2 regions of the Salicola sp. Rm-C-2C1-2 genome follow, and region 2 is predicted to be linked to the other one. Evidence: predicted binding sites of a transcription regulator. Region 2 holds the regulator's gene; the other holds the start of a gene.
The links. The regulator LexA, encoded in region 2, represses DNA repair genes until DNA is damaged. The targets are predictions, from matches to a motif close to TACTGTNTANNTANACAGTA.

Region 1: the regulator LexA is predicted to act here: its motif matches at 1,555-1,574, upstream of recN (DNA repair protein RecN).

What each region holds. Positions count from the first base shown of each region.
Region 1 covers NZ_JBEFNF010000007.1:168,088-171,743, reverse strand. The annotation lists gene recN (DNA repair protein RecN) at 1-1,542, opposite strand, end outside; gene grpE (nucleotide exchange factor GrpE) at 1,742-2,362, shown strand; gene dnaK (molecular chaperone DnaK) at 2,446-3,656, shown strand, end outside.
Region 2 covers NZ_JBEFNF010000010.1:16,468-20,123, forward strand. The annotation lists gene AAF659_RS14105 (error-prone DNA polymerase) at 1-606, shown strand, start outside; gene AAF659_RS14110 (DUF6231 family protein) at 628-1,122, shown strand; gene yccX (acylphosphatase) at 1,141-1,413, shown strand; gene lexA (transcriptional repressor LexA) at 1,482-2,090, shown strand; gene AAF659_RS14125 (cell division inhibitor SulA) at 2,123-2,587, shown strand; gene AAF659_RS14130 (hypothetical protein) at 2,581-2,844, opposite strand; gene AAF659_RS14135 (DUF6586 family protein) at 2,857-3,342, opposite strand; gene AAF659_RS14140 (response regulator) at 3,521-3,656, shown strand, end outside.

The sequences.
Region 1 (3,656 bases), on a different contig from region 2:
CTTTTCGTCTTCAGTGAACTTGCTCACTGAGAGGTGCTGGTGCGCTTGGCTGGCCACCTGGGGTAGGTGGGTCACGCACAGGATTTGGCCATTGTCACCAAGCTGGCGGAGCAACCGTCCGACTACTTCCGCGACACCACCGCCGATGCCGACATCCACCTCGTCGAAGACCAGTGTCGGAATAGTCGATGTCTGGGCTACAACCACCTGGATGGCCAGGCTGATGCGTGAGAGTTCGCCGCCCGACGCCACTTTGGCCAGCGGCCGGGCGCTCTGGCCGGCATTGGTGCTAACCAGGAATTCCATTTCCTCATGGCCGCAGCCTGCGGGCTGTCCTTCGGCGGAAGACGGGCTAAAGTAGGTCTGGAACTGGATGTCCGGCATGCTCAGCCGTCGAAGTTCTTCTCCCACGCCCGCATCCAGGCGTTCAGCCGCGTGGCGCCGGGCGCTGCTGAGCCCATCCGCCAGTCGTGCCCATTCAGCGCGCGCTGCTTCAGCCCGCTCACGGAGTTGTTCCAGGCTTTCGGAGCCATTTTCGAGTTCGTCCAGCTCGGCGCGTAACGTCTCCTGATGTTCCGGGATCTCAGTAGGCTGGATCTGGTGTTTGCGCGCAACCTGGTAGATCCAGCTCAGACGCTCTTCCACATCCTGCAGACGCTGCGGATCGCAGTCATAGTCATCAATGAAGCGCCGCAGATTGTCGCCGGCTTCCTCCACCTGGATTCGGGCCTCTTCCAGCATCTGGCAGGTTTCGGCCAGCTGGGGCACCTCGATGGGTAACCGTTCCAGCTTCTGTCGAGCTTGGTCCAGTAGCCCGGCAGCGGCGGGTTCGCCTTCGCCGCAGCATTGTGCAGCCTCGTGACACTGCGACAGGATGTTTTCGGCGTTGGCCAGCTGCTTCTGTTCGGCTTCAAGCTGCGTCAGTTCGTCGGCGCTCAGCCCCAGCCGGTCGAGTTCTTCCACCTGATATCGTAAAAGCTCAGTGCGGGCGTTGCGCTCATCACGTTGGTTGGTGGCCTGTTCCAGGCGCTGGCTCAGGTCGCGCCATTCCTTGAAAGCGTTGCGGACCTGTTCGGCCTGTTCATGATTGCCGCCGAACTCGTCCACCAGCCGATGGTGGGTTTCGCGCTTGAGCAGGGATTGATGCTGATGCTGGCTGTGGATGTCCATGAGCATGCTGCCCAGGGTTTTCAGGTCAGACAGTGTGCAGGGCTGCCCGTTGATGTAGCCCCGTGAGCGACCGTCACGCCGGATGACGCGCCTCAGCACGCAGTCCCCGTCCTGATCCAGGTCGCGTTCCTCAAGCCAGGTTCTTGCCTGCGGGATGCGCGAAAGGTCGAAAACCGCGCTCAGGTCGGCTTTATCCGCTCCTTCACGGACAGCGCCTGCATCCGCACGCGCGCCTGAAACCAGGTTCAGGGCATCCATGACAATAGACTTGCCGGCTCCGGTTTCGCCGGTGAGTGCGGTCATGCCTTTCCTGATGGTCAATTCCACTTTTTCCGCAACAGCGTAGTTGGCGACGGTCAGGTGCGTGAGCATAGATGGCTCCTAGCGTGTATCGATATACAGTATATGGTTATTTGTACAGTTACTTTCTGCAGGTTTCAAGTGGCCGTAACGATCCGGTTTGTGACGAAAGTGGCCAATGGTGGTTGAAACCAGCCCAAACAGCCCCATATTGCTCCGCAGACGTCCCGCAGCGGGCTAAAGAATCTGATACCGAGCAATGAGGTTGATCATGAGTGATGACGAAACCCGTAAGGATGAAGCCGTGAATGAAACGGGCGCGGATGACGGCGCCGACGCGGGAAGCGCGGAAGCGGCCTCCGATGCTCCGGAGGAAGCTGAGAGCGGGGGCAGCGAGGCAGAGCAGTTGCGCGCTCAGCTCGAGGAGCAGAAAGAGGAAGTGATGCGCGCCAAGGCTGAGATGCAGAACATCCGGCGGCGTGCTGACATTGATGTCGAGAAAGCCCACAAGTTCGGGGTCGAGAAGTTCGTGAAAGAACTGCTGCCAGTAGTCGACAGCCTTGAAAAGGCGGTTGAAAGCACTCAGGGCCAAGAAGTCCAGAGTGAAGAAGTGCTTACCCGCATCAAGGAAGGGGTCGACATGACGCTGGATATGTTTGTGGGCGCACTGGAGAAGTTCAACGTCGAGCAGATCAACCCGGTGGGAGAGCCCTTCGACCCACAGAAGCATGAGGCTATGTCCATGGTTCCGAGCAATGAGGCTGAGCCCAACACGGTGATCGCGGTTATGCAGAAGGGCTATCTACTGCATGACCGGGTGGTTCGCCCGGCGATGGTCATGGTGGCCAAGGCGGATGACTCCGGGGGCGGAAACGTCGACGAGCAGGCTTGAAATTGAGTCGTTAGGCCCAATTTAGGGATTAACGGCAACTGGAAACCGGATCTGAATTCAACGAAATAATTGGAGTGATTTCCATGGGTAAGATTATAGGTATTGACCTGGGCACCACGAACTCCTGTGTGGCCATCCCGGATGGCGATGGAGTCAAGGTGATTGAGAACGCGGAAGGCGATCGCACGACGCCCTCCATTGTGGCTTATACCGATGAAGGCGAGACGCTTGTCGGTCAGGCGGCCAAGCGCCAGGCGGTCACCAACCCGAAAAATACGCTTTATGCTATCAAGCGTCTCATCGGGCGTGCTTACAACGATGATGTTGTGCAGAAAGACATCAACATGGTGTCTTACGACATCGTCAAAAATGACAACGGCGATGCCTGGGTACAGGTGAAAGACGAGAAAATGGCACCGCCGCAGGTTTCTGCTGAGGTGCTCAAGAAGATGAAGCGCACCGCTGAGGATTATCTCGGCGAGACCGTGACCGAAGCGGTTGTTACTGTCCCGGCCTACTTCAACGACAACCAGCGCCAGGCAACCAAGGATGCGGGCCGTATCGCCGGGCTTGAGGTTAAGCGCATCATCAACGAGCCGACCGCAGCCGCGCTGGCTTACGGGCTCGATAAGAAGGGTAAGGATCGCACCGTTGCGGTCTATGACCTTGGCGGCGGTACCTTCGATATCTCGGTTATTGAGATTGCGGACGTTGATGGCGAGAAGCAGTTTGAAGTGCTGGCCACCAGTGGTGACACCTTCCTGGGTGGTGAAGACTTCGACATGGCGCTGATCGAGTACCTTGCTGACCAGTTCAAGAAGGATCAGGGCATTGATCTGCGCGGTGACTCCCTGGCCATGCAGCGTCTGAAAGAAGCGGCAGAGAAGGCGAAGGTTGAGCTTTCCAGTGCCCAGCAGACTGATGTGAACCTGCCGTACATCACGGCGGACCAAAACGGGCCCAAGCACCTGAACGTGAAGGTGACCCGCGCGAAGCTTGAATCACTGGTCGAGGACCTGGTCAAGCGCAGCATTGATCCCTGCAAGACCTGCATCGACGATGCCGGCGTGAAAGTGGGCGATATCGACGAGGTGATTCTGGTCGGTGGTCAGACCCGCATGCCCAAGGTTCAGGAAGCGGTGAAAGAGTTCTTCGGCAAAGATCCGCGTAAGGATGTTAACCCGGACGAAGCAGTAGCCATGGGTGCCGCCCTTCAGGGCTCCGTGCTTTCGGGCGACGTCAAGGACGTGCTGCTTCTGGATGTGACACCGCTGACTCTGGGCATCGAGACCAT
Region 2 (3,656 bases):
TTGCGCCGGCGCACAGGACTGAGCCACGCCGATCTGGAGATCCTCGCTGCGAGCGGCGCCCTGCACCCCCTGACAGGCAACCGCCACCAGGCGCGCTGGGATCTACTGGAACCCGATCACGCTCTGCCGCTGGCTGCTGATGGTGCGATGCCTATGCCGGAGCCGCGCTCGCGCATGCCGGAACCCGATGAATCCCAGCGGACCTTTGAGGATTACGCCAACCTTGGTCTGTCATTGGAACGCCATCCTCTCGCCCAGCTGCGGGAATCCGGCCAGCTCCGCCACTGTCTGCGGGCGACCGATCTGGAAACCGCCGAAAGCGGTCGTCCCCTGGCTGTATCGGGGCTGGTTACCGGGCGCCAGCGGCCGGGCTCTGCGGGCGGGGTCACCTTTGTAACCCTCGAGGATGAGACCGGCAACATCAACGTGGTTGTCTGGCCGGATACCGTCCGCTGCCAGCGCCGCCCCCTGCTCAACGCAAGACTGCTTCAGGTCCGGGGAACCCTGGAACGCCATGAGGGCGTCATTCACGTGATCGCTGGCCGTCTCAATGACCTCAGCCACCTCATTGACAGGCTCAGCGTCAGCAGCCGAAACTTTCATTAACACTCAGCCCGCGAGGCCGCCATGCAAACTGATACCAACGGCTACAACCCTGCCAGCGACATCGGCATGATCCTTGATCACTACCGCCCCGCCTCCGTGGTACACAGCGCCGGTATCGCCGAGCAGTGTCTGCAGCGGTGGCCGGAACGCACAACAGCAACGCAGTGCCTGAAGCTACCTCCTGAGGAGCCTGAAAGCGTCTTCCCGCTACCCCAGCTTTTCGAGCTGGCTCTGGTTACGGACACCCTGGAGAAACTGCCACAGGCCCGGGGCCAGAAGCTGCTCGGTCAGCTGCGTAACATGGGCGCCACACGTATTGCCGTACTGGTGCGAAACGACAGCCCCTGGCGCTTCCAGGATTTCATCGGCATGGGTTTCACACGCCTTTACCAGTACACGGAGCCCGTGAACGCCACCCTGTTCGCCTATGACCTGGACACCTATAATTACGTTCGCGAATGGAACAATCCAGACAACTGGGCCAACCCCGAAATGTGGGACAAAGCCCGCTGGTAACAGCACAGGAGCACAGCAATGGCAGAAACCTGCGTTCTCGCCCGCGTTGAGGGCCATGTTCAGGGAGTGAGTTTCCGGGACGGCACTCGCATCCGCGCCCAGAAGCTGGGCATTACCGGCTACGCCCGCAACCAGCCTGACGGCAGTGTGGAAGTACTCGCCTGTGGCGCGGAAAACGCCGTTAGTCAGCTCATTGAGTGGCTCCATGAAGGTCCGCCCGCCGCCTCAGTAAGCCGTGTTGAAAGCCACCCAACCAGCACGGTAGCCCCTTCCGGATTCACCCTTGGCTGACCTCTTTACAGGGCCACAAAAACTGTATACATTGACAGTGCCTGTACAAAAAAACAGTGGCCCTAACTATGAACCTGACCTCAAGACAGCAACAGATTCTCGATCTCATCCGTGAGCACGTACACTCCACGGGGTATCCGCCCACACGGGCTGAGATCGCCACCACTCTGGGATTCAAATCCGCTAACGCAGCCGAGGAACATCTCCGCGCCCTCGCCCGGAAAGGCGCCATTGAAATGGTCAAAGGCGCCAGCAGGGGTATCCGTCTCCCCGAAGGAGAAGAAAGCCCGGGGATTCCCATTGTCGGCCAGGTAGCTGCCGGCAACCCCATCCTCGCCGAAGAGCACATCGAGGATCACTGCACCCTGGAACCCGGATTCTTCACACCCGCCGCAGACTATTTTCTGCGGGTACGCGGCACCAGCATGGAGAATGTGGGCATCCTGGACGGCGACCTCCTGGCGGTGCACCGCACCACGGAGATTCACAATGGTCAGATCGTCGTGGCCCGGCTGGAGGACGAGGTAACCGTCAAGCGCTTCCGCCGGGACGGGAGCACGGTCTGGCTCATTGCCGAAAATGATGAGTTCGAGCCCATCCAGGTGGATCTCACCGAAACACCACTGGACATTGAAGGGTTGGGCGTGGGCGTCATCCGCCGCGGTGATCTGCACTGATCCGGCCCCACAGCGCTGACAGGAGTCCTATCATGGAACAACTGGATCTCAGTCCCCAGAAACAGACAAGCCCTATTACCGGTGCACCACCCACCAGCGTCAGCCATAGCGGCGACGATGGCGCGCCGGAGGCGAACGTTACGGAGATCATTCTGCCGCAAGAGCAGGTCGAGAACTTCCAGCTGCTTTTACCGATGCTGACCCAGCTCAACCAGGAGGAGCGCTGGCTCGCCTGGATTGACCCGCCGGCAGGGCTGGTCGGCAAGTGGCAGCAGCATCACGGCATTATCCAGCACCAGCTTCTGATTCTGCGCTCGTCGGCGCAGCACAGCGCCGAAGATCTAGCCACAAAGGCGCTCTCAGCGGGCACCTGCCATGGCGTAGTGCTCTGGACCTCAGGCCTGAGTCGCCACAGCTATGCCCGCCTGGAGAGCGCGTCTGTCCGCGGCCACAGCCATGGCGTCATACTGCGCCAGAGACAGAACCATCGTCAGTGAACGGTCTGATTGTAGGCGGGGGGCATGGTATCTTCCTCTTCCATGTCCACGTCACCGATATCATCGGTGGTTGACCCTGCCGCCTCCAGGCCGGCAGTGATCATAGCCTTGGCCACGTTCAGGTCATTGTCCTGGAGCATCTCCTTGGCTTCATCTGAGAAGCGGATCCGCACCAGTGGTGTACTTTCATCATCCGCCCGGCGCAGCGCGTACTCGCCAGTGGGAAGCTGAATGATTTCCAAAAAGGATGTGGGCATAGACAACGCCTTTTACCATTGGTTGTGACGTTCCACGAACGTCTCAAAATAATCCCTGAAATCGCTGATCAGTGAACGAAGTGCTTCTGGAGAACAGTCGGGTCCGGCCGCAGCCACGGCAATCACCCCCGGATCACGCGGCTGCGAGCCGCGCCTCCCCGCCTCCTGTTGACGCGCCAGAAGGGCTTCGAGTCTTGACCACCAGCTGTCGCTTGCCGCGGCAGAAGCTGACAGCACCTGAACCTCGCCAGGTTGATCGCCAACTCGTGCACGCAGAGTCGCGAGGCAATCAACATCAGCCGCGTCATCACCAGCACTTTCAGCAACCAGCGTCAACAGAATGTCGCGAGCCTCGGCAACCAGGGCTACAGTGCCCTGCACCAACGCCTCTGATGTCACCATTGTCCTTCGGTGACCGGCCTCATCCGATAGCGCCACCAGCTGCCCTGCAAGGGTTAGCTTTTCCCGTAGCAGTGAACACCGCTCGGCATCCGGCATCAGCAGTTCTCTTTGGCAATCAGTTGCCCTTATATTATCACGAACATAACCGGCTGACTTCCCCGCAGCCGCAACCAACAAAGTGAAAAACCCCTTCAGCCTGCTACCCTTTAGAGATAACACGCGCCGCCCCGGTATAGACCGGCGCGGCGCTCCACCACACATTCAGGAGCTGCCGATGCCCACAGGCGTGATCATCTGTGATGACTCCTCCATGGCCCGCAAACAAATGGCTCGGTCTCTCCCTCGGGACTGGGACACGGCACTGACTTTTGTCGAAAACGGTGATGCTTGCCTCGAGGCTATCCGTGACG